Regions from separate parts of the Pseudomonas sp. BGA-UO-ETr-WB11 genome, predicted to be linked through region 1. Evidence: predicted binding sites of a transcription regulator. Region 1 holds the regulator's gene; each other region holds the start of a gene.
What was found. Region 1 encodes sigma-54, which starts transcription at its own class of promoters, with help from an activator protein. Its sites were predicted from a motif close to ANTGGCATNNANNTTGCTNT; they were not measured.
Positions count from the first base shown of each region.

Region 1 (10,560 bases):
ATTCGCCTCGAAATCGAAGCGGTGGAGGGTTTGCTTGCGCGCATTGACGCGAATTTTGTCCGCGCCTGCGAGCTGATCCTGGCGAGCAAAGGCCGGGTCGTGGTGGTCGGCATGGGCAAATCCGGGCATATCGGCAACAAGATCGCCGCCACCCTGGCCAGCACCGGCACCACTGCATTCTTTGTGCACCCGGCCGAAGCCAGCCACGGCGACATGGGCATGATCACCCGCGACGACGTGGTCCTGGCCCTGTCCAACTCAGGTTCCACGGCCGAGATCGTCACCCTGCTGCCACTGATCAAGCGCCTCGGCATTACCCTGATCAGCATGACCGGCAACCCTGAATCACCTTTGGCCAAAGCGGCCGAAGTCAACTTGGATGCACGCATCAGCCAGGAAGCCTGCCCCCTGAACCTGGCACCCACCTCCTCGACCACCGCCTCGCTGGTACTGGGCGACGCCCTGGCCATCGCCCTACTGGAAGCCCGCGGCTTTACCGCCGAAGACTTCGCGTTTTCCCATCCGGGTGGCGCCCTGGGCCGTCGCCTGCTGCTGAAAGTCGAGCACGTGATGCACAGCGGCGACAGTCTGCCACGTGTGCTTCGCGGTACCTCACTGCGCGATGCACTGCTGGAAATGACCCAGAAAGGCCTGGGCATGACCGTGGTCCTGCAGGCCGACGGCAACCTGGCCGGTGTGTTTACCGACGGCGATCTGCGGCGCACCCTGGATCGCGGCGTCGACGTGCTCAAGGCCAGCATTGATGATGTCATGACCGTCCACGGCAAAACCGCCCGACCAGACATGCTCGCCGCTGAAGCCCTGAAAATCATGGAAGATCACAAGATCAACTCGCTGGTAGTGGTCGACGACCAGGACCGCCCGGTAGGCGCCCTGAACATGCACGACCTGCTACGCGCCGGAGTGATGTAATGAACCAAGACCTGCAGCAACGTGCCAAGGCAATCAAACTAGCGATCTTTGACGTCGACGGCGTCCTCACCGACGGCCGCCTGTATTTTCTGACCGACGGCAGTGAGTTCAAAACCTTCAACACCCTCGACGGCCAAGGCATAAAGATGCTGATCAACTCCGGGGTGCGCACCGCCATCATCAGCGGCCGCAGCACACCCGTAGTGGAAAAGCGCGCCAACAACCTGGGTATCCAGCATCTGTATCAGGGCCGCGAAGATAAATTGGTGGTGCTGGACGAACTGCTCGGCGAACTCGGCCTGAACTACGCTCAAGTGGCTTATCTGGGCGACGACTTGCCTGACCTGCCCGTCATCCGCCGCGTCGGCCTGGGCATGGCCGTGGCCAATGCCGCCGGCTTTGTCCGCCAGCATGCCCATGGTGTGACCGAAGCCCGAGGTGGTGAAGGCGCCGCACGCGAATTCTGCGAACTGATCATGCGCGCCCAAGGTAGCCTCGACGCTGCCCTCGACGCCTACCTGTAGAGCTGACCATGCTGAGCAAACTGCGCCGCCCGCTGATCTTTACCCTCATTGCCGCCCTGTTGGCGGCGGTGGGCTACTGGAACATTCGCCCGGAAAGCTTCAACCGCAACCCGCCGAGCGCCAGCGACGCTAACGCGATCGACTTCTACGTCATCAACGCCAAAAGCACCCAGTTTCAGGCCGACGGCTCGCTCGACCATGTGATGACCAGCGACAAACTGGAGCACATCAAAGCCAGCGATCTCACCCTGCTGACTAATCCCGACTTATTGCTTTACCGCGGCAACGTACAACCCTGGCACGTGCAAAGCAGTCGCGGCGAAGTTGCCCCCGGCGGCAAAGAAGTTGAACTGATTGATAACGTGCGCGTGGCACGCACCGACGCCAAAGGCCGACCGACGATCCTGACCAGCAGCCGTCTGACCGTATTCCCGGACAAAGAATATGCGCAGACCCAGCAAGCCGTTAGAATCGAGGCCGCCAATGGAGTGACCACGGCACAAGGAATGAAAGCGTACTTGAATGACGGCAGGATGCTCCTGCTGTCCAACGTAAGAGGCCAACATGAGGTTCGTTAAAACCTTCTCCCTGCTGCTCAGCCTGAGCGCCGCCTTCACCAGCGCCGGCACCTGGGCCTTGCCCACTGATCGCGAGCAACCGATTCGCGTGCAGGCCGACAGTGCCGAACTCGACGATAAACAAGGCGTGGCCGTCTATCGCGGCGGCGTAGTGATTACTCAAGGCAGCCTGAAGATCACCGGCGACACCGTGACCATCACCCAAACCCCGCAAGGCGATATCGACGTGTTCACCGCCGTCGGCAAGCCCGCCTATTACGAACAAAAACCTGCCGTCGACAAGCAGTTGGTGCAAGCCTATGGCCTGACCATCCAGTACTACGCCAGCAATGAGCGTATCGTACTGATCGACCAGGCCAAGGTGATTCAGGAAGGCAACACCTTCGAAGGCGAGAAAATCGTCTATGACACCAAACGCCAGATCGTCAACGCCGGGCGCGCCAACGGCAGTGCCATCACCTCGCCGCGCCCACGCATCGACATGGTGATCCAGCCGAAGAGCAAACCCGCCGAACAGCAGGCGCAGTAATGGCCACTCTTAAAGCCCAACACCTGGCCAAAAGCTATAAAGGCCGCCAAGTCGTGCGCGACGTCAGCCTGTCCATCGAGAGCGGGCAGATCGTCGGCCTACTGGGCCCCAATGGCGCCGGCAAAACCACCTGTTTCTATATGATTGTCGGCCTCGTCGCCGCCGATCAGGGCCGCGTGCTGATCGACCAGCAAGATGTGACCTTCCTGCCCATGCATGGCCGCGCCCTAGCTGGCATCGGCTATCTGCCCCAGGAAGCCTCGATCTTTCGCAAGCTGACGGTGGCCGACAACATCATGGCCATCCTCGAAACGCGCAAAGACCTTGATCGCAGCGGCCGACGCCAGAGCCTGGAAAGCCTCCTGCAGGAATTCCACATCACCCATATCCGCGACAACCTGGGCATGAGCCTGTCCGGTGGCGAGCGACGCCGGGTTGAGATCGCGCGCGCCCTGGCCAGCGATCCCAAGTTTATTTTGCTGGATGAACCCTTTGCCGGTGTCGACCCGATTTCCGTCGGCGATATCAAGCAGATCATTCACCAGCTAAAGGCCAAAGGCATCGGTGTTTTGATCACCGATCACAACGTGCGTGAAACCCTGGACATCTGCGAAACCGCTTACATCGTTAACGACGGTCAGCTGATTGCCGAAGGCGATGCCGAAACCATCCTGGCCAACCAACTGGTGAAAGACGTCTACCTGGGCCATGAGTTCCGCCTGTAACGACCCGACCTTCAGCCATGGATCGGTTGCGCTAGACAGGGAAATCCTTCAAGGTCAGGCATATAATTTGCTTATTGCGGGCGCCTGATGCGCCCTCGTAGTCAATGCGCCTTTGCGCCGGCGAATAAGGTTCTTAGCCTGCCATGAAACCATCGCTAGTCCTCAAGATGGGCCAGCAGCTGACGATGACACCGCAGCTGCAACAGGCCATCCGCTTGCTCCAACTGTCTACCCTGGATCTGCAGCAAGAGATCCAGGAGGCCCTGGAGTCCAATCCGATGCTCGAACGCCAGGAAGAAGGTGAAGATTTCGACAACGCCGACCCCATGGCCGATAACGTCGAGCATGTACAAGCCGCCAGCGCACCCGAGCAGCCCGACCACCAGGAAACCGCACCGACAGTCGACAGCCTCGATGAAGGCGACTGGGGCGAGCGCATTCCCAACGAACTGCCCGTCGACACATCCTGGGAAGACATCTACCAAACCAGCGCCAGCAGCTTGCCAAGCAACAGCGACGATGATGAGTGGGACTTCACCACCCGCACCTCCGCCGGTGAGAGCCTGCAGGCACACCTGCTCTGGCAGCTGAATCTGGCGCCGATGTCCGATACCGATCGCCTGATTGCGGTCACCCTGATCGACTGCATCAACAACCAGGGCTACCTCGAAGAAAGCCTCGAAGAAGTGCTCGAAGCCTTCGACCCCGAACTGGATATCGAACTGGACGAAGTCGAGGCGGTGCTGCATCGCATCCAGCAATTCGAACCCGCCGGCGTCGGTGCCCGCGACCTGCGCGAATGCCTGCTCCTGCAACTGCGCCAACTGGATGCCGATACGCCCTGGCTTACCGAAGCCAAGCGCCTCACCGGCGACTACCTCGACCTGCTCGGCAGTCGCGACTACAGCCAGTTGATGCGCCGTTTGAAGCTCAAGGAAGACGACCTGCGCCAGGTCATCGAACTGATCCAGAGCCTCAACCCGCGTCCATGCTCGCAGATCTCGGCGAACGAACCGGAATATGTGGTCCCCGACGTGCTCGTGCGCAAGCACAACGAGCGCTGGCTGGTAGAACTCAACCAGGAGGCCGTGCCGCGCCTGCGGGTCAACCCGCAATACGCAGGCTTCGTCCGTCGCGCGGACTCCAGTACCGACAACACCTTTATGCGCAACCAATTGCAGGAAGCGCGCTGGTTCATCAAGAGCCTGCAAAGCCGCAACGAAACCCTGATGAAGGTTGCGACCCAGATCGTCGAGCACCAGCGCGGCTTTCTCGAGTATGGCGACGAGGCCATGAAACCTCTGGTTCTGCACGACATTGCTGAAGCCGTGGGTATGCACGAGTCGACTATTTCGCGGGTGACCACGCAGAAATTCATGCACACCCCACGCGGTATTTACGAGCTGAAATACTTCTTTTCCAGCCACGTCAGCACCTCGGAAGGCGGCGAATGCTCGTCCACCGCGATCCGCGCCATCATCAAAAAACTGGTGGCCGCGGAAAATCAGAAAAAGCCGTTGAGTGACAGCAAGATCGCTGGTTTACTGGAAGCACAAGGCATTCAAGTCGCCCGTCGAACCGTAGCCAAGTACCGTGAATCCCTCGGGATAGCGCCTTCCAGCGAACGTAAACGACTTATCTGAGACGACTTGAGCAACGCCACAGTGTTTCCGGTGACAGGCCTGCTAGCCTGTTACTTACACACGGCAACAAGGAGAATGCGGTATGCAAGTCAACATCAGTGGACACCAACTGGATGTGACCGACGCCCTGCGTGACTACATCGACGAAAAGTTCGCCCGATTGTCACGTCACTTCGACCGAATCACCAATGTTCAGGTGACCATGGCGGTCGAAAAACTCAAGCAGAAAATTGAAGCCACCCTGCACGTCGCTGGCGCCGAAGTCGTCGCCAACGCCGAGCACGAAGACATGTATGCAGCGATCGACCTGCTCGCTGACAAACTCGACCGTCAACTGATCAAGCACAAGGAAAAACAGCTAGAACGTCTGCAGGGCGCTACTGTCCGCTGACACTCCCCCCTTCCTATGATCCGACTTGAAAATATCCTGACCCCCGGCCGCTCCTTGGTGAGCGTGCCGGGCGGCAGCAAAAAACGCGTCCTTGAACAGATTGCCAGCCTGGTAGCCACCGAGCTGCCCGAACTGGATGAACAGGACATCTTCGAAAGCCTGATAGCCCGGGAAAAGCTCGGCTCGACCGGTTTTGGCAATGGTATTGCCATTCCGCACTGCCGCCTGCCTGGCTGTCATGCACCACTGAGTGCCGTGTTGCATCTGGACAGTGCTGTCGATTTTGACGCCATTGACGGTGCGCCGGTGGACCTGCTGTTTGTCTTGCTGGTTCCAGAGGCAGCAACTGATGAACACCTGGAGCTGCTGCGCCAGATCGCCAGCATGCTCGACCGTAGTGAGGTTCGTGAGCGCCTACGCCAGGCCCAGAGCAGTGAGGCTCTGTACCAGGTCGTAGTGGACGCGCAGAACGGTCACTGAACATGCGCCTGATCATCGTCAGCGGACGTTCCGGCTCGGGCAAGAGCACCGCCCTTGATGTTCTCGAGGACAACGGCTTTTACTGCATCGACAACCTGCCGGCTGGCCTGCTTCCCGAGCTGGCTGAGCGCGCCTTGCTGCACACCGAAGTGCTGCAACCGCAGGTGGCTGTGTCTATCGACGCGCGCAACCTGCCGACACACTTGCAGCGTTTTCCTGAACTGCTGGCCGAAGTCCGGGCCCGGCATATCCAGTGCGACGTGCTCTACCTGGATGCCGACGAAGAGACCCTGCTCAAGCGCTTCTCCGAGACGCGTCGGCGCCACCCACTGACCGACGAAAGCCGCTCGCTGGCCGAAGCCATCCGCGATGAGTCCCTGTTATTGGAGCCCATCAGCGACCTGGCCGACCTGAAGATCGACACCACCCACCTCAACCTTTATCAACTGCGCGACAGCCTCAAGCTACGCCTGTTGAACAAGCCAGAGCCGGGTACTGCCTTTCTGATCGAATCCTTCGGCTTCAAGCGCGGCATGCCTGTGGACGCCGACTTGGTGTTCGATGTGCGCTGCCTGCCCAACCCCTATTGGAAGCCCGAGCTGCGCGCCCATTCCGGGCTGGATCAGCCGGTAATCGACTACCTGGCGGCCCAGGCTGACGTGGATGAGATGTACACCGATATCCACGCATACCTGTACAAGTGGCTACCGCGCTTTGCCGCCAGCAACCGAGCCTATGTGACCATCGCCATCGGCTGTACCGGCGGCCATCACCGCTCGGTCTACCTGGCGGAGCGCCTGGGGAAGACCCTAAAGCCGCAACTGAAAAACCTTCAGGTTCGCCACCGCGACCTCAGCTAAAAGGAAGCAACGCGTCATGCCCGCCTGCGAAATCACTATCATCAACAAACTTGGCCTGCACGCCCGCGCTGCAGCAAAGTTCGTTGGCGTCGCCGGGCGCTTCCCCTGCCAGGTACGCCTGGGCCGCACGCCAGAAAGCCTGGTGGACGGTAAAAGCATCATGGCCGTGATGATGCTGGCTGCCGGTAAAGGCACGAGCATTCACCTGTCCACCAGCGGTGAACAGGAAGATGAAGCCCTCACCGCCGTGATCGAACTGATCAACAACTACTTCGACGAAGGCGAGTAAACCTTACTCGCCTTCGTCAGCCCGCCTTAACTGCCCGCCACCGTCATTTTCTCGATCAGCACCGAACCCGTACGGATGTTGCTGCGCAGTTCCAGATCACTGCCCACCGCAACTATCTGCTTGAACATATCGCGCAGGTTGCCGGCAATCGTGACCTCCTGGACCGGGAACTGGATTTCCCCGTTTTCCACCCAGTAGCCACCCGCACCGCGCGAATAGTCGCCAGTAACCATGTTCAAGCCCTGCCCCATCAACTCGGTCACCAGCAGGCCGCGGCCCATGCGTTTAAGCAGCGCTGCCTGGTCGTCCGTACCATGGCTGACAAACAGGTTGTGCACGCCGCCGGAGTTGGCCGTGCTCGGCAAGCCCAGCTTACGCCCGGCATAAGTGCCAAGGATGTAAGACTGCAGGATGCCGCCGTCGACAAACGCCTTGGCGTACGTAGCCAGGCCATCACCATCGAAAGTGGCGCTGCCCAGAGCCCTCGGGATATGCGGACGCTCATCCAGGCGCAACCAGTCGGGAAACAATTGCTGACCCAACGTGCCCTCCAGAAAGGAGGATTTGCGATACAGATTGCCGCCAGAAATCGCCGCGAGAAAGTGACTGAACAAGCCCGTGGCCACTTCTGCAGCAAACAGCACCGGCACCTCGCAGGTCGGCACAGGTCGCGCGCCAAGACGGCTGACCGCACGCAACGCCGCGCGCTGGCCAATACCCGCGGCGTCCGCCAGCAACTCGCCCTGGCGATTGACGTCGTACCAGTAGTCGCGCTGCATCAGGCCGTCAGCTTCGGCAATCATCACGCAGCTCAAACTATGCCGGGTGCTGGCGTAACCGCCGATAAAGCCATGACTATTGCCATACACCCGGCAGCCCTGATGGGTGTTGAGCGTGGTGCCATCGGCATTCTTGATCCGCTGATCGGCGGCAAACGCCGCCGCCTCGCAGCGCAGCGCCTGCTCAATCGCCTGTTCCGGCGTAATCGACCAGGGGTGATAAAGGTCCAACTCCGGCAACTCACGGGCCATCAGCGCCGCGTCAGCCAGGCCGGCACAGTCATCAGCGGAGGCATGCTGGGCAATCGCCAGGGCCGCGGCCACGGTTTCGCGAATAGCCGCCTCACCACTGGCCGAGGTGCTGGCCGAGCCTTTGCGCTGCCCCAGGTAGAGGGTAATGCCAAAGCCCTGATCGCGATTGAACTCCACCGTTTCCACTTCGCCCTGGCGCACCGTGGTCGACAGCCCCTGCTCCAGGGACACCGCCACCTCGCAGGCGCTAGCACCTTGGCGGGCGGCCTCGGCGATAATCTGCTCAACCTGCTGCTGCAGCTCCGGCAGGGCCTGCGGGCCAACGGTTGCCGATGCGTTCATATTTCTCTCCAGTTCATTCTTCACTACATTCAGCCAAGACCGCCGGCCTTTGTCTGGTTATCATGGCAGCGTTTCCCATTGGATCAGCCCCATGTCTGACTATCTCGACGACTTCTCCGAAGAGAAGAGTAAAACCCAGGTCAAGCGCGAACTGCATGCGCTGGTGGATCTAGGCGAACGCCTGACCACCCTCAAACCCGACCTGCTTAACCGCCTGCCCCTCACCGACGGCCTGCGCCGAGCACTGGCCGATGCACCCAAGCACACGGCCAATATCGCCCGTAAGCGGCACATCCTGTTCATCGGCAAGCTGATGCGTGATCAGGACATCGACGCCATCCTGACCCTGATCGACCAGTTGGACGCCTCCACGCGCCAGTACAACGAACGCTTTCACGGCCTGGAACGCTGGCGCGACCGCCTCCTGGGTGGCGATGACGCCGTACTGGACAGCTTCGTTGGCGATTACCCCGATGCGGACCGCCAGCACCTGCGCCAGTTGATTCGCCAGGCGCAGCATGAAGCCGCACAAAGCAAACCACCTGCCGCCAGCCGCAAAATCTTCAAGTACATCCGCGAACTGGATGAAGCCAAACGCGGCTTGCGTTAAGCCTCACAGCCATCGCGTTCTGGCCGGGTAGCGCTGTGCGTCACCTGGCCTACGAATTCACGCCCCTGTGCCGCCGACGGTGATCACATCGATCTTCAGGGTCGGCTGGCCGACGCCGACTGGAACCGACTGACCATCCTTACCGCACGTACCCACGCCGCTGTCCAAGGCCAGGTCGTTGCCGACCATCGACACCCGGCCCATGGCCTCAGGCCCGTTACCAATCAGAGTGGCGCCTTTCACCGGTGCGGTGATCTTGCCGTTCTCGATCAGGTAAGCCTCGCTGGTCGAGAACACAAACTTGCCGCTGGTGATATCCACCTGACCACCGCCCAGATTGGCGCAATAGATGCCTTTCTTCACGGAAGCGATGATTTCTTCGGGGTCGCTTTCCCCCGCCAGCATGTAGGTATTGGTCATGCGCGGCATCGGCAGGTGCGCGTATGACTCACGTCGGCCGTTGCCGGTGGCGGCCACGCCCATCAGGCGGGCATTCAGCTTGTCCTGCATATAGCCCTTGAGCACGCCATTTTCGATCAGCGTGGTGCACTGGGTCGGCGTGCCTTCGTCATCGACGCTAAGGGAGCCACGGCGCTCGAACAGGGTGCCGTCATCGACGATGGTGCACAGGCTGGAGGCCACTTTCTCGCCCATACGGCCGCTGTAGGCCGAACTGCCTTTGCGATTGAAGTCGCCTTCCAGGCCATGCCCGACTGCTTCGTGCAGCAGCACGCCGGACCAGCCAGCCCCCATCACCACGGGCATGCTGCCAGCCGGCGCGGGAATCGCTTCGAGATTGACCAGGGCCTGACGCAGCGCCTCGCGGGCATAGCCCATGGCCCGGTCTTCATTGAGAAAGTAGCGATAGTCGGTGCGGCCGCCGCCGCCATGGCCACCGCGCTCGCGGCGGCCGTTCTGCTCAACGATCACGCTGACGTTAAAACGCACCAGCGGTCGCACATCGGCGGCCAGGCTGCCATCGGTGGCCGCTACAAGAATACGTTCCCAGACACCGGCCAGGCTCACCGTAACCTGCTGAATACGCGGATCAAGGGCACGGGTGGCGACGTCCACACGCTTGAGCAGCTCAACTTTTTCCGCCCGGCTGAGCACATCCAGCGGGTTGTCCTGTGCGTACAAGGCACTGACCTGAGGGCTGGCAAACACCTGCACACGCCCTTCCTGGCCTGCTCGAGAAATCGAACGGGCTGCACGCGCTGCCTGGCTCAGTGCCTCAGCAGTGATGGCGTTGCTGTAGGCAAAACCGGTTTTCTCGCCGGACTGCGCGCGCACGCCCACGCCCTGATCGAGGTTGAAGCTGCCTTCCTTGACGATGCCGTCTTCCAGCACCCAGGTTTCCGACACCTGACCATGGAAGTACAAATCGGCGGCATCGATACCCGGCCCTGCCAGCTCGCCCAGCACCGCAGGCAAACGCTCGATCGTCAGGCCGCCAGGGCCCAGCAGGTGCTCACTTACCGATAACAAAAGGTTGCTCATACTAACTCCACAGAAAATCGACAATGGCTCTGCACCGGCATGCGCTGGCGAATGGCGGCTTGCTCTGTCGCATCACGACGGGCCAGCAACAACGCCTCGCCTTGCGCCTGCTCGGCCAGCAGCCG
Region 1 covers NZ_JCAQOS010000008.1:1,025,044-1,035,603, reverse strand. The annotation lists gene AC56DI_RS18350 (KpsF/GutQ family sugar-phosphate isomerase) at 1-933, shown strand, start outside; gene AC56DI_RS18345 (KdsC family phosphatase) at 933-1,457, shown strand; gene lptC (LPS export ABC transporter periplasmic protein LptC) at 1,466-2,035, shown strand; gene lptA (lipopolysaccharide transport periplasmic protein LptA) at 2,022-2,564, shown strand; gene lptB (LPS export ABC transporter ATP-binding protein) at 2,564-3,289, shown strand; gene AC56DI_RS18325 (RNA polymerase factor sigma-54) at 3,433-4,932, shown strand; gene hpf (ribosome hibernation-promoting factor, HPF/YfiA family) at 5,015-5,323, shown strand; gene ptsN (PTS IIA-like nitrogen regulatory protein PtsN) at 5,339-5,803, shown strand; gene rapZ (RNase adapter RapZ) at 5,806-6,663, shown strand; gene AC56DI_RS18305 (HPr family phosphocarrier protein) at 6,680-6,952, shown strand; gene pmbA (metalloprotease PmbA) at 6,979-8,325, opposite strand; gene yjgA (ribosome biogenesis factor YjgA) at 8,417-8,935, shown strand; gene tldD (metalloprotease TldD) at 8,993-10,435, opposite strand; gene AC56DI_RS18285 (carbon-nitrogen hydrolase family protein) at 10,432-10,560, opposite strand, start outside.

Region 2 (10,560 bases), 1.0 Mb from region 1:
GTACCTGACCGAGCCAGGCACCGGCTTGCACTGGCACATCAGCCTGGCCGACGCCGAGGGCAACAACCCATTTACCGCTGCTGACGGTTCGCCGCATGCACGGCTGCAGCACTTTATCGGTGGCTGGCAGGCCTCGGCGCGGGCGTCGATGGCGTTCCTCGCGCCTTATGCGCACTCCTACGTGCGCCTGCACCGCCCGGATGCCTCGCCGGCCAGCGTCGAGTGGGGTTATGACAACCGCACTGCGGCCTTCCGCGTGCCGCATTCCGATCCAGCCAACCGCCGCGTTGAACACCGCCTGCCGGGCGGTGATGCCAACCCGTACCTGAGCCTGGCGCTGATGCTCGGTGCCGGTCTGGCTGGCATGCAGCAGCAGATCGAGCCGGGGCCGGAAGTCAGCGACCGTCCGGCCGTCTCGGAGCGCGGCGCGTTGCCGGCGGACCTCAGCGAGGCGCTGGTGGAATTGCAGGCCTGCCCGATCCTCGGCGAGGTGTTCGGCGCACCGTTTATCGAGCTGTACAACATGATCAAGCAGCATGAATTGAGCGAGCAGGCCGCCGACGCGGACTTCGCCATCAAGCATTTGCTGGCCAGAAGCTAATTGGGTGGCGACCCGATCGGTCGCCCTACTGCCACGAAATCGGAGGCGCTATGAGCACTACTCACAAGAACCCACAAACCCAGAAATGGCAGGCCATGAGCCGCGACCATCACCTGGCACCGTTCAGCGACTACCAACAGCTGAGCGACACTGGCCCGCGCATCATCGTTAAAGGTGACGGTGTGTACGTGTGGGACAGCGAAGGCAACAAGATTCTCGACGGTATGGCCGGCCTCTGGTGCGCCGCCATCGGCTACGGTCGCCATGAGCTGGCCGATGCCGCCAGCAAGCAGATGAAAGAGCTGCCGTTCTACAATACCTTCTTTATGACCGCCCACCCGCCGGTGCTGGAGCTGGCCAAGGTGATCGCCGAGATCGCCCCCAAGGGCATGAACCACGTGTTCTTCACTGGTTCGGGTTCGGAAGGCAACGACACCATGCTGCGTATGGTCCGCCACTACTGGGCGGTCAAAGGCCAGCCGGAGAAGCAGGTGATCATCAGCCGCATCAACGGCTATCACGGCTCCACCGTTGCTGGCGCTGCGTTGGGTGGCATGGCTGGCATGCACGCCCAGGGCGGCACGCTGCCGGGCATCGTGCATATTCCGCAACCGTATTGGTTCGGCGAAGGTGGCGACAAGACGCCGGAAGCATTCGGTATCTGGGCCGCCGAGCAGCTGGAAGCGAAGATTCTCGAAGTCGGAGTGGACAAGGTGGCGGCCTTTATCGCCGAGCCGATCCAGGGCGCGGGTGGCGTGATCGTGCCGCCGGAAACCTACTGGCCGAAGATCCGCGAGATCCTTGCCAAGTACGACATTCTGTTTGTCGCCGACGAAGTAATCTGCGGTTTTGGTCGCACCGGCGAGTGGTTCGGCAGCGACTACTACGGCAACACCCCGGACCTGATGACCATCGCCAAGGGCCTGACCTCGGGTTACATCCCGATGGGTGGCTTGATCGTCAGCGACAAGGTGTTCGACGTGATCAAAACCGCGGGTGACTTCAACCACGGCTTCACCTACTCCGGTCATCCGGTGGCGGCGGCTGTAGCGCTGGAAAACATCCGCATCCTGCGCGACGAGAAGATCATCGAAACCGTGCGCGAAGAAACCTCACCGTATCTGCAGAAGCGCCTGCGCGAGCTGCTCGACCATCCGCTGGTGGGTGAAGTGCGCGGTGTTGGCATGCTCGGCGCCATCGAGCTGGTCAAGGACAAGGCCACCCGCGCCCGTTATGAAGGCAAGGGCGCTGGGATGATCTGCCGCGGTCACTGCTTCAACAACGGTCTGATCATGCGCGCCGTGGGCGACACCATGATCATCTCGCCGCCGCTGGTGATCAGCAAAGCCGAGATTGACGAGTTGGTGACCAAGGCGCGCTTGTGCCTGGATCTGACCTTGAAGGATCTGCAAGGCTGATAGGTTCAGCCCTCTGCAGGCTGTAGCCCGGATTCCATCCGGGGCCACAGCGCAGGCCATCCCCGCTCCCGGATTTCATCCGGGCTACGGCAGACACGAGAACGCCCGGCATTGCCGTAACTCTGCTCACTTAAGGTTGTACGTGCTTTGCCCCCCTCGCCCATTTATGGGAGAGGGGCAGGGGGAGAGGGCTGAAATCAGCACGTAACTGCCGGTTTATCCCCTCTCCCTAACCCTCTCCCCTGAGGGACGAGGGGACTGATCGCGTTAGGCTAGTTCCCGGATTTCATCCGGGCTACGGCAGACACGAGAACGCCCGGCATTGCCGGGCGTTTTTGTTGCTGCGGTGTGCTTTTACATGTCCATGCTCAGCGACAGGTGCACGGCGCGGGGCTGCTGGTCGGCGCTGCGCAGGGATTGGCGCAACACTTCATTGAGCGGCAGCTCCACCGGCATACCGGTGCTGGTGCGACCCTTGAGCAGGGTCCAGGGGTGAACGGTGTCGACATAACGCGGCGACTTGCCGTAGGTCTCGGTAAACAGGGCCACAGCCTGATCCGCCTGCTTGGCGGCAAAGTAATCCTGCTCGACCTGGAAAAACTGCAGTGTATTGACCTGGCTGGTACCGCCCAGCAGCAGGTTCAAGGTGCGCCCGATAAGGGCTACTAGAGACTTGATCATGGGTTAATCCTCGTTATTGGCGGTGCTCGGCACCAACAGAAACGTACGGCAAAGGTTGACCGCGCCAGGTAAAAGGCGGGTGCACACAAGGCAATGAATGACTGAAAGGGTTCGCCACTGTTGGTGTTAGGGCGCCGCGCATCCTGTTGCGCGATACCCGGCTGGCGTCTGGGCGACGGCATGTCCGGGTAGAGGCGGGCAGCTACTTTGGCTGCCGCTCGGTTGTTACTCGGGGCGATTATGCCGGATATGAGCGATAAGTCAGCTTTTGGCGATCAACGGTCATGCGTAAACGGCTCTGGAACGCGGGTTCCAGAGCTATTTACGCCCCAGCTTGGTGCGTTTGGCGCCAGGCTTACGCCTCGGCAACGGCCACTTTGGTCTTGGTAAACACCGGCAGTTCGCGTAGCTGCTGACCAAGCTGGGCGACGATATGGGCGCCGATTGGCAGTGCCGAGGTGGCCGCCGGTGAGGGCGCGTTGCACACGTGCAAGCTGCGGCGACTGTGGCGGAACAGGAAGTCGTCGATCAGTTGGCCAGCGTCTGACACCGCCTGTGCGCGCACGCCGGCCGGGTGCGGCTGCAGGTCGCCGAGCTGGATGCTCGGGCAGTACTTGCGCACCTGCTGCAGGTAGCCGCGCTTGAACAGCGAGTTCTTCAGCTCGCCTAGCCCTGGGCGCAGGTTGGCCTTGAGCACCTTGAGGATGCCGGGGTTGCTGAGCATGCGTGCGCTGTCGGCCAAGGAAATATCGCGCTTGCGGTAGCCCTCGCGCTTGAACGCTAGCACGGCGTTGGGGCCGACGGTGACGCTGCCGTCGATCATTCGGGTCAGGTGCACGCCGAGAAACGGCATGCTCGGGTCGGGGATTGGGTAGATCAGGTGATTGACGATCTGGTTGTGGCTGGCCGGCAGGCGGAAGTATTCGCCACGGAACGGGCAGATGCTGAAACCCGGATCGATGCCCAGCATGCGCACCACGCGATCGGCCATCAGCCCGGCGCAGGTGAGCAGGAAGCGGCAGGCAAAGTCGCCGGCGCTGGTTTGCACGCGCACTTCCTGCTGGCGCTCTTGCAGTGCAGTGACGCTGGCGCCGTAGCGGATCTCGCCGCCGGCGTTGATGAACTCGCGGGCCATGGCCGCTGTCACTTCGGCGTAATTGACGATGCCGCTGGAGGGTACAAAGATGCCGCCAAGGCCCTGGATGTTCGGCTCGCGCTCGCGCAGCTGCTCGGCATTCAGCCATTCGCGCTCAATGCCGTTGGCGGCGGTGCGCTCCCACAGCGCCTGCATGCGCTGCATTTCCAGGTCGTTGGTGGCCACCAGTAGCTTGCCGGGCACCTCGTAGGCAATCCCGTGCTGATCGCAGAACGCCTTGGTGGCCCGATTGCCGGCCAGGCAGAACTTGGCCTTGAGGCTGCCGGGCGTGTAGTACACACCGGCGTGGATAACGCCGCTGTTGTGGCCGGTCTGGTGGCGAGCCGGGGCGGCTTCCTTTTCCAGCAGCAGCATGCGGCTGTCGGGGTAGGTGCGCTGCAGTTGCATGGCGGTGGACATGCCGAGAATGCCGCCGCCGATAATGATGAAGTCGTACACCGGATCACCTGTTGTGCGTGATGGCCAAGCCATAACGTGGTTGTGCGCAGCGCTGGCGGCCTGGGTTATTTGGCCGCCAGCACGGGAAAAGGATTACTGACGCGGTTCGCGCAGCACCTTGGCGTGGGTGAAGTAACCGCGCTGGCGCATCAGCTCGCGGCGCAGGCCCGGGTGGGCGGTGAAGCGGTCGCGGCCGTGCAGCCAGAAGTGGTTGTTGATCAGCAGGAAGCTGCCCACTGGCACGGGGACCGAGAGCTTGGCCGGGCTGTTTTCCAGGGACTGGCTGAGGTCGGTCAGCCAGTTGCCTTCCTCGAAGTTCTTCGGCTGCACGAACTGGTCGATGTAGCTGATGATCGGCCGGCCTTCGGCATCGTTGTCGAACACCGGGTGGAACACGTCCTTGTCCACGCGCTTGCTCGGTGGCGCGGTCCAGCGCAGTTCGCGGCGGGCCAGCGGGTGGTGGTTGAAGGTGGCCAGGTCTTCCCAGTCGTCCAGATGCAGCAGCAGCGAGTTGCCGCCCTCCATGTTCTGCTCGTCGATTTTCATCATCAGCACGTAGTCGGTGTCCTGCTCGACGAAGGTGCCATCGGTGTGCAACTCCAGTACCCGGTGCGGCTGGCGCAGGTAGCTGTCGGAGGCATCGACGTTCTGCACCACGAAGCGTGCGTAGTACTGGCCGCTCATGGCGTCGAAGTTGGAACGGCCGAACAGGTGCGACACGGCGGTGGCCAGCTTGACCATCTCGTCGGCCTGGGCCACGTGATCGAGGCCTTCGGCACTGATCAGCAGGCCGCCTGTGGCGCGGTCCATCAGGGTATTGATCAGCACTGGCTGCAGGGTGTTGTCGCACAGGTCATCGAGAATCCGGGCGATGCGAAAGCGCAGAAAGGATTTGTACTCCAGCGCCTGCACCGGCCATTCCTCGACCATCGCCAGAAAGGCCTGCACGGTGGCTGCCGGGAAGCTCAGCTGCAGCAGACGCGGCGACTGTGGCGAGGGCTGCAGGCTGAAGCCGCTGAGGGTTTGTGGCGCGGGGACTACCAGGTTTTTCAGCTGAACAAAGGTACTCATGGCGATGCTCCTGGGCGATAGAGGTGCTGTCGGTGGCGACGAGCTATTGTCGATGTAAATTCAAAATATCGACATTTTATGAAAGTGTCAAAAATAACTTACGCCCTGTGCACAACAGCATCCGCTCGCTGATTCGGTATGATGGCCGCGGATCTGTGCAAGGACGGTGCGATGCAAGCTTCTGGCTCCCGAGAAAATCTGCCGCTGGGTGGTTACCCGGCACTCAAGCGCGACATCCTGCGCGGCGTCTTTGCGCCCGGTGAAAAGCTCTTGATGAGCGCCCTCAAGGCGCGCTACGGCCTGGGCGTTGGGCCGCTGCGCGAGGCGCTGTCGCAACTGGTGGCCGAGCACTTGGTGGTGGCCATCAGTCAGCGCGGCTTTCGCGTGGCGCCGATGTCGCTGGCCGAGCTGGCGGACATCTACGATGCCCGCGCCCATCTGGAGGCAATGATTCTCGGCCTGGCGATTGCCCGCGGCGACGATGCCTGGGAGGCACAGATTGTCGCCAGCGCCCACCGCCTGGCGAAGGTGTTGGAGGTCAAGGACGGCGAGGAGATGCTCAGCCTCTGGGATGCCCGTCACCAGGACTTCCATGCTGCGATTGCTGCCGGTTGCGGCTCCCAGCACTTGCTGCAGGCGCGCGCCGCGCTGTTCGATCAGGCCGAGCGCTACCGCCACCTGTGGTTGCAGCAGACGGTATTTTCCCCGGCGGCACTGGAAGCCAAGCGCCAGGAGCATGCCGAGTTGGTCGAGGTGATTCTGCGGCGCGACAGCGCCCGTGCCTGCGCCCTGATGCAGGCGCACCTGCTCAGTCCGGTGAGCATCATCGGTGAGCTGTTACAGGCTCGGCAGAAGAGCGCCGAGTAAGCGTATCGCGCACATCGGCTGGCGCTACTCCTCGTGCCTTGCCCTGCGGCAAAACAGCCTCCGTCGCGGCATGCGCGCTTACGTCAACAGAACCTATTGCTGTTCTGGAGTGAGTAATTGGCACAGCTGCGTGCGAATTCCTCGTTTGCCGCCGTCCCGCCGCCCTCCTAGGATGAAGCCATGGGTGAGTGCTCGACTGCGGTCGCGGCACTGGCGTTATTTACGCGCGCGCCCGACCTCTTTCTTGGAGCACTTGTCATGTCTGGCGCCCTCTCGCATATCCGTGTTCTCGACCTCACCCGTGTGTTGGCCGGCCCTTGGGCGGCGCAGGTGTTGGCCGACCTCGGCGCCGAGGTGATCAAGATCGAGCGCCCCGGCAGCGGTGACGACACCCGCGCCTGGGGCCCGCCCTTCCTCAAGGACGCCGAGGGGCGCGACACCAGTGAGGCGGCCTATTACCTGACCGCCAACCGCAACAAGCAATCGGTGACCGTGGACTTCACCCAGCCGGAAGGTCAGCGCTTGGTACGCGAGCTGGCGGCGCAGTGCGACGTGGTGCTGGAGAACTTCAAGGTCGGTGGCCTGGCCGCTTATGGCCTGGATTACGCCGCGCTGAAAGCGGTCAATCCGAAGCTGATCTATTGCTCGATCACCGGCTTCGGCCAGGACGGCCCCTACGCCAAGCGCGCCGGCTACGACTTTATGATCCAGGGCCTGGGCGGCTTGATGAGCCTGACCGGGCGCCCGGAAGGCGAAGAGGGCGCAGGGCCGATGAAGGTTGGCGTGGCCCTGACCGATATTCTTACCGGCCTGTATGCCACCGTGGGTGTGCTGGCGGCGCTGAATCACCGTGAGCAGACCGGCATCGGCCAGCATGTCGACCTGGCGCTGTTGGATGTGCAGGTGGCCTGCCTGGCTAACCAGGCGATGAATTTCCTGACCAGCGGCGTATCGCCGCGGCGGCTGGGCAATGCCCACCCGAATATCGTGCCCTACCAGGACTTCCCCTCGGCGGATGGTGATTTCCTCCTGGCGGTGGGCAATGACAGTCAGTTCCGCAAGTTTTGCGAGGTCGCCGGTCAACGGGAGTGGGCCGACGACTCGCGTTTTATCAGCAACAAGGCGCGGGTCGCCAACCGCGATGTGTTGATCCCGCTGATCCGCCAGGCCACGGTGTTCAAGACCACGGCCGAGTGGATCTCTGCCCTGGAGCAGGCGGGCGTGCCGTGCGGGCCGATCAACAACCTGGCCGAGGTGTTTGCCGATGCTCAGGTGCAGGCTCGCGGGTTACGTATCGACATGCCCAACAGCCTCGGCGGTACCACGCCGCAAGTGGCCAGCCCGCTGCGCTTGTCCGCCACCCCAGTGGAGTACCGCAACGCTCCACCGCTGCTCGGTGAGCACACAGACACTGTGCTGCAGCGCCTGCTGCAGTTGAGCGCTGAGCAGATCGCCGCATTGCGTCAGGGTGGCGTGTTGTAACGCGCGAAGAGCGCCTGCCAGAGCGGTCGCAGGTGCTTTCGAATTCGCCGTCACTGGCTGACTGGTGAGTTCTGCGCGAAAGCGGTGCGCCTCGTGATTTACACCTAGTCAATCAGGGGGTATTTGCACCAAATCGGTGCCTTGTATTTCGGCTAATTTTATAAGGCATTGATAAATAGAGGCTTTGCGGTCTGGCACGGGCCTTGCGATGACACTCCTACTCGGGTGAGAAGGAGTCCATCATGGCCCGTCAGTTCTATGACGAAATGTACGATGCGCGTGGCAAGTGCCGTCCGCACTATCAGGAATTTGCCCGCTGGTTAGCGGCCACCCCGCCGGAACAACTGGCTCAGCGGCGGCGCGAAGCCGACCTGCTGTTTCACCGTGCCGGCATCACCTTCACGCTCTACGGTGACGAGCAGGGCACCGAACGGCTGATCCCCTTCGATATCATTCCGCGCAGCATTCCCGCTCGCGAGTGGCGCATTGTCGAGCGTGGCTGTATTCAGCGGGTCAAGGCGCTGAACATGTTCCTCGCCGACCTCTATCACGACCAGCGCATCATCAAGGCCGGAATCATTCCTGCCGAGCAGGTGCTGGCCAACGAGTGCTACCAGATCGCCATGCAGGGTCTGGATCTGCACCGCGACCTGTATGCGCACATCGCCGGGGTTGACCTGGTGCGCGACGGCGACGGCACCTATTACGTGCTCGAAGACAACCTGCGCACGCCCAGCGGCGTCAGCTACATGCTGGAAGACCGCAAGATGATGATGCGTCTGTTCCCCGAGCTGTTCTCGGCTCAGCGCATTGCGCCTATCGATCACTACCCGAGCCTGTTGCTGTCGACGCTGAAGACCTCTAGTCCGGTGGATGACCCGTGCGTGGTGGTGCTGACGCCTGGGCTATTTAACAGCGCCTACTTCGAACATGCCTTCCTCGCCCGCGAGATGGGCGTGGAGCTGGTTGAGGGGGCCGATCTGTTTGTGCGCGACGAGCACGTTTATATGCGCACCACCGACGGTGCCAAGCATGTGGATGTGATCTACCGGCGCCTGGATGATGTGTTCCTTGATCCGCTGGCGTTCAATCCGGACTCGATGCTCGGTGTGCCTGGTCTGCTGTCGGCCTACCGCTCCGGCAACGTGGTGCTGGCCAACGCGATTGGCACTGGGGTCGCCGACGACAAGTCGATCTATCCCTTTGTGCCCGACATGATCCGCTTCTACCTAGACGAAGAGCCAATTCTGGCCAACGTACCGACCTTCCAGTGCCGTAAGCCGGAAGAGCTATCCCATGTGCTGGCGCACTTGCCGGAACTGGTGGTCAAGGAAACCCAGGGCTCCGGTGGCTACGGCATGTTGGTCGGACCAGCGGCGAGCAAGGCGGAGATCGAGTTGTTCCGCCAGCGCCTCAAGGCCAATCCGGCGGCCTATATCGCCCAGCCAACGCTGAGCCTGTCGACCTGCCCGACCTTTGTCGAAAGCGGCGTGGCGCCACGGCATATCGACCTGCGGCCGTTCGTCCTGTCAGGCAAGGAAACCCGGCTGGTGCCGGGTGGCCTGACACGGGTGGCATTACGCGAAGGTTCACTGGTGGTCAACTCGTCCCAGGGCGGTGGCACCAAGGACACCTGGGTGGTCGAGGATTAAGGGGAAGATGTCATGTTGAGTAGAACCGCTGCCGACCTTTACTGGATGTCGCGCCATTTGGAGCGCGCGGAAAACCTCGCGCGCATGTTGGATGTCAGTTATTCGCTGTCGTTGATGCCACAGGATGGCCGTGGCGATGGCCTCGATGAGCTGGCCATGCCGCTGCTGATTACCGGCACCTTGGATGCCTATCTGGGCTGGCATGGCGAGTTGCATGGCGAGCGCATGCTGCACTTCTTCGCCCTGGATGCGAATAACCCAGCGAGCATCTACAGCTGCCTGCGTGCCGCCCGCGGTAATGCGCACGCCGTGCGCGGGCGTATCACGGCGGACATGTGGGAGAACGTCAACGCCACCTGGCTGGAGATGCGCACCATCGCCGATGAAGGCCTGGGCCGTTATGGCATCAGCCGCTTCTGCGAGTGGGTCAAGCAGCGCTCCCATCTGTTCCGTGGCGCCACCTTTGGCACCTTGATGCGCCATGACGCCTTTCGCTTTATTCGCCTGGGTACCTATATAGAACGCGCCGATAACACCCTGCGGCTGCTGGATGCACGCTACGAGATGCTCGGCGATGACGCTGCCGGCATCAGCGATGGTTCGGCTTATGGCTATTACCAATGGAGCGCGCTGCTGCGTGCGCTGTCGGCGTTCGAGGCGTTTACCGAGCTGTACCGCGAGGCGCCGGGCGCACGCCAGGTTGCTGAACTGCTGATTCTGCGCGACGACGTACCGCGTTCGCTGCGCAGCTGCTTGGACGAAATCAATCAGATTCTTGCCAGCCTGCCTGGCAACAATGGTCGACCGGCACAACGTCTGGTCGCCGAACTGGATGCCCGGCTGCGTTACACCGGCATCGACGACATCCTGGCCGAGGGCCTGCACGGTTGGTTGTCGGACTTCATTCTGCAGGTGCGTGAGCTGGCCAATGCCATCCACAGCGCTTATCTGGAGGCTGCATGAGACTCTCTATCCGTCATGACACCACCTATGACTACGCCGATGAAGTACGCGGCAGCATTCAATACCTGCGCCTGACCCCGCAGGAAAGTGCGCGTCAGCATGTGCTCAATTGGCAGTTGGATTTGCCGCATCCGGTGCGGGCGCAGCGCGACCCCTACGGCAACGTGCTGCACGTGCTGACCATGGATCAGCCCCATGACTCGATCGTGATTGGCGCGCGTGGCGTGGTCG
Region 2 covers NZ_JCAQOS010000008.1:1,882-12,441, reverse strand. The annotation lists gene AC56DI_RS13775 (glutamine synthetase family protein) at 1-601, shown strand, start outside; gene AC56DI_RS13770 (aspartate aminotransferase family protein) at 652-2,019, shown strand; gene AC56DI_RS13765 (hypothetical protein) at 2,374-2,700, opposite strand; gene lhgO (L-2-hydroxyglutarate oxidase) at 3,056-4,294, opposite strand; gene glaH (glutarate dioxygenase GlaH) at 4,388-5,365, opposite strand; gene csiR (DNA-binding transcriptional regulator CsiR) at 5,537-6,232, shown strand; gene AC56DI_RS13745 (CaiB/BaiF CoA transferase family protein) at 6,491-7,714, shown strand; gene AC56DI_RS13740 (circularly permuted type 2 ATP-grasp protein) at 7,957-9,366, shown strand; gene AC56DI_RS13735 (alpha-E domain-containing protein) at 9,379-10,329, shown strand; gene AC56DI_RS13730 (transglutaminase family protein) at 10,326-10,560, shown strand, end outside.
Region 2: the regulator sigma-54 is predicted to act here: its motif matches at 7,905-7,924, upstream of AC56DI_RS13740 (circularly permuted type 2 ATP-grasp protein).

Region 3 (10,560 bases), on a different contig from region 1:
ATGACGTTGGTGTAGTCCTTGAGGTCTTCGCTGGGCAGCTCGCGGGCCAGCAGTTGCGCCGCACCCCGAATGCCACCAAGGGGGTTCTTGATCTCGTGGGCCAGGCCGCGCACCAGCATCTTGGTGGTTTCCTGCTTGGACAGCTGGGCCTCTTCCTTGGTGATACGCAGTAGGCGATCACGTGGGTGCACTTCCAGCAGCAGCAGCGTAGTGCTGCGATTGAGGATTGGCGTGACGGCATAGTCGACGGTCAGGGTCTGGCCCGTCAGTGCGGTGAGCAGGGCTTCGCGCTTGGTGAACGGATGGGCATGCTCGACCGCGTGGCGCAAAGCGCTGAGGGCTTCCGGTGACTCGCTGAACAACTCGCTGATGAATTGACCGTGGCTGCGTTGGCCGCTGACAGCCAGGAGCATTTCCGCCGCCGGATTCATGTACTCAAGGCGCAGGTTGGCATTGAGCAGAATGGTCGCGGTGGTGAGGTTGTCCAGCAGTAGCCGGTGCAGTGCGTCGTCGATGGTCATTTTGGGCATCCCAGGTCTAGGGCTGAAAATGCAAGAAGCAAACCAAAGCCCCGAAACGACGCGATAAATGCGTGTATTCAGGGCGAACGGCCGAATCCGGCGCAGCCGCAGGTGGTTAGGCGAACCAAAATGGGGACTTTAGCAGGCAGCACCAGAATTGTGCGCACCAATAGAGTGCGCATTGAGGTGGGCTAGATAAAAGGAACGAAGGGAATGTCGCGAGGTTCGATGGGTTTGTCCTTGATCGGGCATTCGGGACGCACGCCGTAATCAGCCTTTTTGCACGGTCTGGCTTTGCGCTTCTGGTCCAGCGAAATCAGGCGCACATGCAGGGGCTGGCTGGGGGTGCGTTCCAGTGTGCGGCCTTCGCTGTCGAGAATCTCCACTGCCAGTTGATGGGTGCCGCGACTGAGCCCTTGCAGGGGAAATACCGGACTGCGGCCGGGCTCGCTCGCAGGTTGGCCGTCGAGGATCAGACGGTAGTTGTGGGCGGCCAGCAGGGCGGGTTCGCTGGTGGCGCTGACGATGATATCGCCGGTGCCATCATTGAGTACGGCGTCTGGCTCGGGCACCAGAATGCGCAACATTTGATAGCTGGGTGGCGCCGCTACGGCGGGAGCGCTGGGGGCGGCCACGTTCGGCGTGATCTGCGCCATGCCGTTGGTGGGCGCCAGCGGTACATGTCGTGCGTTGCCGGCCTTGGGCTGGTCGGTAAAGACCCGGTTCCCCTCGGCGTCGACATAGGTATACACCTGGGCAAAGGCCGGGCTGGCAAGCATCAGCAGGCTAAGCAGTAATGCGCGCATGGATTAACCAGCTGGCTTGGGTGTGGGTTTAGGTCGTAGCGCTGGGCTCTGAGTGTTCACCCGTTGCACGGTGAAGGTAATCACCGCGCTTTGCTGCAGCACCCGGCCTGCACTGAGTACCTGTACGGCCAACTGATGGGTGCCGCGCGGTACGTTGGTCAGTTGCAGCGGTGGGCGGCTGCTGGGCGGGCCGCTGGGTTGGCCGTCGAGCAGCAATTGCAGTTGATGGCCGGCGGCGAGGGCGGGCTGCAAGATAACGCCGACGCTGAAGGTGCCGTTGTTGGCGCGCATGGCTTCGTCATCGGGAATGTCTGTCAGTTGCAGGACGCGGTAGGCGTTGCCGGCGACGGTGCTGTCTGTTGTCGTGCTCGGTGCGCTGATGGGCTGGGCGGCGACGCTGTTGGTCGGCGGCAGGTCGATGGTCTTGGTATCAATGCCTTCAGGCGGTTGATTGGTGTACACCGTGTTGCCGTTGGCATCGGTGTAACTGTAGATCTGGGCGGTTGCTGGCAGGCTCAGGGCGAGCAGCAGGCAGGTCAGAAGGGTGCGCATCAAGCGTCTCCCGCAGCGGGTTGGATGGCTAAGCCTTGCACTGCTGGCGGCAGCTGGCAAGTTATGCGACGTGGAGCTGTGCTCTGCACTAACAAAAAAGGCCTCCCGAGGGAGGCCTTTCATTAGCTGCCGAGGCGGCTAAGACTGGTTTAGACGCTGTAGTACAGGTCGTATTCCAGTGGGTGTACGAAGGTGCGAACCTTGACTTCTTCTTCCGATTTCAGCTCGGTGAAGGATTCCAGGAAGTCCTTGGTGAATACATCACCTTTCAGCAGGAAGTCGTGGTCGGCTTCCAGGGATTCCAGGGCTTCTTTCAGGCTGCCGCACACTTGCGGGATCAGCTTGGACTCTTCTGGCGGCAAGTCGTAGAGGTTCTTGTCGGCAGCATCGCCAGGGTGGATCTTGTTCTGGATACCGTCGATACCAGCCATCAGCAGGGCAGCGAAAGCCAGGTACGGGTTGGCAGCTGGATCCGGGAAGCGTGCTTCGATACGACGGCCGCGTGGGCTGGCGACGTAAGGAATACGGATCGAGGCGGAACGGTTACGGGCCGAGTAGGCCAGCATGACCGGTGCTTCGAAGCCAGGTACCAGACGCTTGTAGGAGTTGGTAGCCGGGTTGGTCAGGGCGTTCAGTGCCTTACCGTGCTTGATGATGCCGCCAACGAAGTACAGGGCGGTGTCGGACAGGCCGGCATAGCCTTCGCCCGCGAAGGTGTTCTTGCCATCTTTAGCGATGGACATGTGTACGTGCATGCCCGAGCCGTTGTCGCCATACAGCGGCTTCGGCATGAAGGTCGCGGTGCGGCCGTAAGCTTCGGCAACGTTGTGCACGCAGTACTTGAGGGTCTGCACTTCGTCAGCTTTGGCAACCAGGGTGTTGAACTTAACCCCGATTTCGTTCTGGCCGGCAGCCACTTCGTGGTGGTGCACTTCAACGATCTGGCCCATTTCTTCCAGAGCGTTGCACATGGCGGTACGGATTTCGTGGTCCGAGTCAGCTGGCGGAGTCGGCAGGTAGCCACCTTTCACGCCGATGCGGTGGCCGTTGTTGCCCTGGCGACCGTCGTTGTCAGCGTCGCTGTTCCACGAGGCTTGTTCGGAGAAGATTTTGAACATCGAGCCGGACATGTCCGACTTGTATTTCACGGAGTCAAAGATGAAGAATTCTGGCTCCGGGCCAACGAATACGGTGTCACCGATGCCGGTGGTTTTCAGGAACTCTTCGGCACGCTTGGCGATGGCGCGTGGGTCGCGCTCGTAGCCCTGCATAGTGGACGGCTCGATCACGTCGCAGACCAGGATCAGGGTCGGCTCTTCGGTGAACGGGTCCAGTACGGCGGTAGAGTCGTCTGGCAGCAGAATCATGTCGGAGGCTTCGATGCCTTTCCAACCTTCGATGGAGGAACCATCGAACATCTTGCCGACTTCAAAGAAGTCTTCGTCCAGAGCGTCGCGTGCCGGCATGCTGATGTGGTGCTGCTTGCCGCGAATGTCGGTGAAGCGCAGGTCTACCCACTTCACGTCGTGTTCTTTGATCAGTTGAATTGCCTTGGACATGCTGTTCTCCAGGTGGATAAGGGCAGTTCGTTGCCCCTGCTATGTATATGTTGCCGGCCAGAATACTCGGTCATGACAACCTGTCTCGCAAGGCAGCAAAATGTATGCCAGTGCTCTTTTTTGGGCCGGGCAGCGAAATATCAGGCCCTTTGCGGCGGCGATGCGGGTTTTTGGGTGTGTCGCGCACTTTAATGGTGCTTGATTGTTTGGTTGTGCATTGTTCTGGTGCGTAATGCGGATTGCTGCAGATAGTTGGTCAAAGCTTGAACAATTTCCGCTATAATCCGCGCCCCTCTTTTTGGCCGCTTTGTCACGCGCAGCTTTCATGAAACTTATCGTTAAAGTTTTTCCAGAAATCACCATCAAAAGCCGGCCAGTGCGTAAGCACTTTATCCGGCAGTTGGGGAAGAACATCCGTTCGGTGCTGCGTGATCTCGATCCGGCCCTGAAGGTCAGTGGTGTCTGGGACAATCTCGAAGTTGAGACGCAGCTGACGGATACGAAAGTGCTGCGCGAGATGACCGAGCGGCTGTGCTGCACACCGGGCATCGTGCACTTCCTGGAAGTTAACGAGTACCCCCTTGGTGATCTAGACGACATCACCGCGAAGTGCAAAACCCACTACGCCGACCTGCTGCCGGGTAAGGTCTTTGCCGTGCGCTGCAAGCGTGGTGGCAAGCACAGCTTCAGCTCGATGGACGTCGAGCGCTACGTCGGCAGCCAGCTGCGTCAGCAGTGCGGCGCCGCCGGTATTTCGCTGAAAGACCCCGAGCTGCTGGTTCGCATGGAAATCCGCGACCAGCGCCTGTTTGTCATTCACCACCAGCACAACGGCGTTGGCGGTTACCCGCTGGGTGCGCTGGAACAGAGCCTGGTGCTGATGTCCGGTGGTTTCGACTCCACCGTGGCGGCTTTTCAGATGATGCGCCGTGGCCTGCTGACCCACTTCTGCTTCTTCAATCTCGGCGGCCGTGCCCACGAGTTGGGCGTGATGGAAGTGGCGCATTACCTGTGGAACAAATACGGCAGCTCTCACCGCGTATTGTTTATCAGCGTGCCGTTCGAGGAAGTGGTCGGCGAAATTCTCGGCAAGGTCGACAACAGCCACATGGGCGTGGTGCTCAAACGCATGATGCTGCGCGCCGCGACGCAAATCGCCGAGCGTTTGCAGATTGATGCTTTGGTCACCGGCGAAGCGATCTCCCAGGTGTCCAGCCAGACCCTGCCGAACCTCTCGGTCATCGACGCGGCGACCGACATGCTGGTGCTGCGTCCGCTGATCGCCAGCCACAAGCAAGACATCATCGACACCGCCGAACAGATCGGCACCGCCGAGTTCGCCAAGAACATGCCTGAGTACTGCGGCGTGATCTCGGTAAACCCGACCACCCGTGCCAAGCGCAACCGGGTTGAATACGAAGAAGCCCAGTTCGACATGGCGGTGTTCGAGCGCGCCATGGAGCGTACTCGGCAAGTGGCCATCGATCGGGTGATTGATGAGCTGGGCGAAGACCTGCAGGTGGAAGAAGTGCGTGAGGCCCTCGCCGGGCAGATCGTGCTGGATATCCGCCACCCGGATGCGCAGGAAGATGCGCCACTGGAGTTGCCCGGTATCGACATTCAGGCACTGCCGTTTTATGCGCTGAATAACCGTTTCAAGGAGCTGGATGCTACGCGCCAGTACCTGCTGTATTGCGACAAGGGCGTGATGAGTCGTCTGCATGCCCATCACCTGCTGAGCGAGGGACATGCCAATGTGCGCGTTTATCGTCCGGCATAAGACTCCAGGGCTCAATGGCGGCAGTATCCGCCATCGCCCTCCCGACCGACGGGCCGGTTGAGTCACTCGTTTTGCATACTCGCCGCCTAGACTTAGCGGCACCCCGAATCCTCTGATCGAGATACAAAAGTGATCGAAAATCTACGCAACATCGCCATCATTGCTCACGTTGACCATGGTAAGACCACCCTGGTAGACAAACTCCTGCGCCAGTCCGGCACCCTTGAGCGTAACGAGCTCAACGACGAGCGCGTAATGGACAGCAATGACCAGGAAAAAGAGCGCGGCATTACCATTCTTGCCAAGAACACCGCGATCAACTGGAACGGCTACCACATCAACATCGTCGACACCCCCGGCCACGCCGACTTCGGCGGTGAAGTTGAGCGCGTAATGTCGATGGTTGACTCGGTGCTGCTGCTGGTCGACGCCCAAGACGGCCCGATGCCGCAAACCCGCTTCGTGACCAAAAAGGCCTTCGAAGCCGGCCTGAAGCCAATCGTGGTCATCAACAAGGTTGACCGTCCAGGCGCGCGTCCGGACTGGGTTCTGGACCAGATTTTCGACCTGTTCGACAACCTCGGTGCCACCGAAGAACAGCTGGACTTCAAAGTTGTCTACGCCTCGGCCCTGAACGGTATTGCCGGTCTGGATCACACCGACATGGCTGAAGACATGACCCCGCTGTACCAGTCCATCGTCGACAACGTGCCGTCCCCGCAGGTTGATATCGATGGTCCGTTCCAGATGCAAATCTCGGCACTGGACTACAACAGCTTCCTCGGCATTATCGGTGTTGGCCGTATCGCCCGTGGTCGCGTCAAGCCGAATACCCCGGTGGTCGCTATCGACGCTGACGGCAAGAAGCGTAATGGTCGTATCCTCAAGCTGATGGGTCACCACGGCCTGCACCGCATCGACGTTGAAGAAGCCACCGCCGGTGACATCGTCTGCGTCAGCGGCATGGACCAGCTGTTCATCTCCGACACCCTGTGCGACATCAACAATGTTGAAGCGATGAAGCCGCTGACCGTCGACGAGCCGACCGTATCCATGACCTTCCAGGTCAACGATTCGCCGTTCTGCGGTAAAGAAGGCAAGTTCGTCACCAGCCGTAACATCAAAGAGCGTCTGGACAAAGAGCTGCTGTACAACGTTGCTTTGCGCGTTGAAGAAGGCGACTCGGCTGACAAGTTCAAGGTTTCTGGCCGTGGTGAGCTGCACCTCTCGGTACTGATCGAAACCATGCGTCGCGAAGGCTTCGAAATGGGCGTTGGCCGTCCAGAAGTGATCATCCGCATGGTTGACGGCGTTAAGCACGAACCGTTCGAAAACGTCACCATCGACCTGCCGGAAGAATCCCAGGGCGCGATCATGGAACAGATGGGCGTGCGTAAAGGCGACCTGACCAACATGGTTCCGGATGGCAAAGGCCGTGTGCGCCTGGAGTACAACATCCCTGCTCGTGGTCTGATCGGTTTCCGTAACGAGTTCCTGACCCTGACCTGCGGTGGCGGCATCCTGACTTCGATCTTCGATCGTTACGATGTGATGAAGTCCGGCGACATGTCTGGCCGTCAGAACGGCGTACTGGTATCGGTTGCTACTGGTAAGGCACTGACCTACTCGCTGGAAACCCTGCAGGCCCGTGGCAAGCTGTTCGTTGAGCACGGCCAGGAAATCTACGAAGGTCAAATCGTCGGTCTCAACAGCCGTGACAACGACCTGGGTGTGAACCCAACCAAAGGCAAGAAGCTCGACAACATGCGTGCTTCCGGCAAAGACGAAACCATCGCTCTGGTTCCGCCAGTCCGTTTCACCCTGGAGCAGGCACTGGAGTTCATCCAGGACGACGAGCTCTGTGAAGTGACGCCGAAGTCGATTCGTCTGCGTAAGAAAATTCTTGGCGAAAGCGAGCGCACCCGCGCTAACAAGAAAAGCGGTAACTAAGTAACCCGTTACCCCGCTTGAAGAAGCCCCCTGCCGCAAGGCCGGGGGCTTTTTTTTGCGCGTTGTTCGGGCTGCACGCTGGAGGGCGGCTCACATAGTTTTCACAGAACCAGCGTTAGTGTGCTGGACAAAATGGCGGCTGATGCCTGTGGTGCAATCAGGTTGCACGGGCGCAGACGCGACAATAGCTGGTGGAGAGTGAGTGGTATGCAGGCGCAGGTGATGAGTGGGCGGCAGCGTTGGGATTGGGCAGGCCTGGGCTGGCTGTTCCTGTTCTTCTGGTATTTCTCCGGGGTGACGCACCTGTTGATCCAGCTGACCGGCACCACCGGCTTTGCCAGTTTTCGCCAGGCGTTTCTGCTCAGTGCCCTCTGGCTGATTCCGGTGTTGCTGTTTCCGGCGCGAGCGCGAGCGATTGCCGGCAGCATCGGCCTGCTGCTGTGGGCCTGCTCCCTGGTGGGGCTGGGCTACTTCTGCATTTATGGCCAGCAGTTCTCGCAGAGCGTGATCTTTATCATGTTCGAGTCGAACATGGCCGAAAGCAGCGAGTACTTTGCCCAGTATTTCGCCTGGTGGATGGTGCCGGTTTACCTGCTCTACACCCTCGGCGCCTGGTTGTTGTGGAAGCGTGTGAGGCCCCTCGAATTCAGCCGCAACCAGGCGTTGCTGCTGAGCCTGGCACTGTTTGTTGCTTTGCTGGCTTACCCGCTCGGCAAGCAGGTCTACAAGCACGGTAACTGGCCAACTGCCCTGGAAAAGTTCGAGGCGCGGGTCGAACCGGCGGTGCCATGGCAGCTGGTGGTGGGCTATCGCAAATATCTGGAGCAGCTGGGTGACATGCAACTGCTTCTGGATGGCAATGCCAAGGTTGCGCCACTGCAGCAGTTGCAGGATGCCCAGGCCGGTCAACCCAGCACCTTGGTGCTGGTGATCGGCGAGTCGACCAATCGCCAGCGCATGAGCCTGTACGGCTATCCGCGGGCGACCACGCCGAAGCTGGATAAATTGCGCGAGCAACTGGCGGTGTTTGACAACGTGGTGACGCCGCGGCCTTACACCATCGAGGCCTTGCAGCAGGTGCTGACCTTTGCCGATGAGCAGAACCCGGACGCCTACCTGACCACGCCGTCGATCATGAACATGATGAAGCAGGCGGGTTACAAGACCTACTGGATCACCAACCAGCAGACCATGACCAAGCGCAACACCATGCTCACCACCTTCTCCAAGCAGGCCGATGAGCAGGTCTATCTGAACAACAACCTCAACCAGAACGCCCGTCAGTACGACGGTGACGTACTCAAACCTTTCGGCAAGATTCTGGCTGACAGTGCGCCGCGCAAGTTCGTCATCATCCACTTGCTGGGCACGCACATGAGCTACAAGTACCGCTACCCAGCGGAATACGACCAGTTCACCGACCGCAAGGGCGTGCCGGGCTGGGTCACCGATGACCAGCTGCCGACCTACAACAGCTACGACAATGCCGTGCTGTACAACGACTTTGTGGTCTCCAGCCTGATCGAGCAGTTTTCGGCAAGCAAACCCAACGGCTTCCTGCTGTACCTGGCGGATCATGGCGAAGCGGTGTTCGATTCGCCCAAGGGCAACGTGCTGGGCCGCAACGAGGGCAAGCCGACGGCGCCGATGTACACCATCCCGTTTATGCTCTGGACCTCCGAGCAGTGGCGCAGTCATAGCCCTGCTAGTTATCAGGCCGAACTCAGCCGTCCGTATAGCAGCTCGAATTTGATCCATACCTGGGCCGATCTGGCTGGCCTGCGAGCGGCTGAGCTGGACCCGAGCAAGAGCTTGGTCAGTGCCAACTTCAAGGAGCGGCCGCTGATGATTGGCGACCCTTACCAGCCCAAGTCGCTGATCGACTTCAGTCTGATCAAGCCCAAGGCACCAGCGCCGGCCAGGCCGGCTGACCTGGCGCAGAAGTAAACCGCCGCCTAAACAAAAACGCCCCGGCAACTGTCGGGGCGTTTTTTATCTGCTGTTTGCCGGCTTACTTGGGTTTGTAAGCGCAGAAGCCTGGGCGTGGACCGATTTTCGGGTGATTTCGGCAGGTTTCCGGGCGCAGGTCGTAGACGGTGCATAGGCGCGTCTTGCGGTCCAGGTACAGGCAGTCGTTATTGCCCATGCGCACCAGGGTGAAAATTTCCGACTTCTGGTGAAAGCGCTCGACGATGCCTTCTTTCTGCAGACGCTTGGCGATGTTCTTGCGCGGCTCTTCGCGCTCGAACTCCTGCACCAGGCCGAGGCGCAGCAGGTCGTTGAAGCGCACTTCCACCGGCATGGTGCAGCACGAGGACACGCAGCTGCTGCACATGGTGCGTTCGTATTTGATCCAGGTGTCGGTGCGATCCAGGTCGGCGCCGACGATCAACAGCTTGGTCATGACTCAGTGCACCTGTATGTGGAAAGCGTTGGGCGCGCGATGATACCGACGTCCGCGCATTTATGAACGCTCTTCCGCCCGGTGGCGGGCAATAAGCATGGATAAATGTGTTGTGTGTCTGTGCGCTGTCGCCCATTCGTCTCTGTCAGGGGATGCAGGTGCAGCCCTATACTCTCGCGCGCAGTCCAGGGACCGCCGTATTTGTCGCAACCGAATTGGGAACACAACGCATGCAATGGATCTTCATGCTGGTTGGCTTGGTGCTCGGCGCCTTGGCCGACGAATCGCTCAGCGCCGGATTGCTCGGTGGCCTGATCGGCCTAGCGTTGGGACAGACCCTGCGTCTGCAGGGGTTGGAGCTGCAGAACAGCGAGTTGCGCAAGGAGCTGCTGGCCTTCGCCGCGCGCTTTGAACAGGCCGGCGTCGCGTTGCAGGAGCGCCTGCGCCAGCTGGAGGCGGGGCAGACGCCCCCCGATGAGGTCGCTGAGCCACCGGCAGCGGCCAGTGCCGTGCTGACGGAGATTGTTGCGGCACCCGCCGATGACGAGCTGGTCTGGGAGCTGCCCGACGAACTGCTTGAGCGCCCAGCCATGGCGGCGTCGAGCCCGTTGCCCGCCAATGTGTGGATGGCCGAGCCGGTCGTGGTGGCGCCGCAGCCGGTGCTGCCCAAGGCTGCGCCAGTGCCGCGCGAGCCTTCGCCGCTGGAGCGCGCCATCGACGCCGCACAAGCCTGGTTGTTTGGCGGCAATACCGTGCTGCGGGTTGGTGTGGTGCTGTTGTTTCTCGGCCTGGCCTTTCTCCTGCGCTATGCCACCGAAGGCATGGTGGTGCCGGTGCAGGTGCGTTATGCCGGGGTCGCGGCCAGCGCCGTGGCACTGCTTGGCCTGGGTTGGTGGTTGCGTCTGCGCAATGCCAACTATGGCTTGATGCTGCAAGGCACTGGCATCGCCGTGCTGTACCTGACGGTGTTTGCCGCGATGCGCTTGCA
Region 3 covers NZ_JCAQOS010000003.1:189,755-200,314, forward strand. The annotation lists gene glnL (nitrogen regulation protein NR(II)) at 1-521, opposite strand, end outside; gene AC56DI_RS02370 (DUF4124 domain-containing protein) at 713-1,327, opposite strand; gene AC56DI_RS02375 (DUF4124 domain-containing protein) at 1,331-1,879, opposite strand; gene glnA (type I glutamate--ammonia ligase) at 2,029-3,438, opposite strand; gene thiI (tRNA uracil 4-sulfurtransferase ThiI) at 3,764-5,218, shown strand; gene typA (translational GTPase TypA) at 5,348-7,168, shown strand; gene cptA (phosphoethanolamine transferase CptA) at 7,376-9,115, shown strand; gene AC56DI_RS02400 (YkgJ family cysteine cluster protein) at 9,180-9,572, opposite strand; gene AC56DI_RS02405 (DUF2339 domain-containing protein) at 9,803-10,560, shown strand, end outside.
Region 3: the regulator sigma-54 is predicted to act here: its motif matches at 3,531-3,550, upstream of glnA (type I glutamate--ammonia ligase).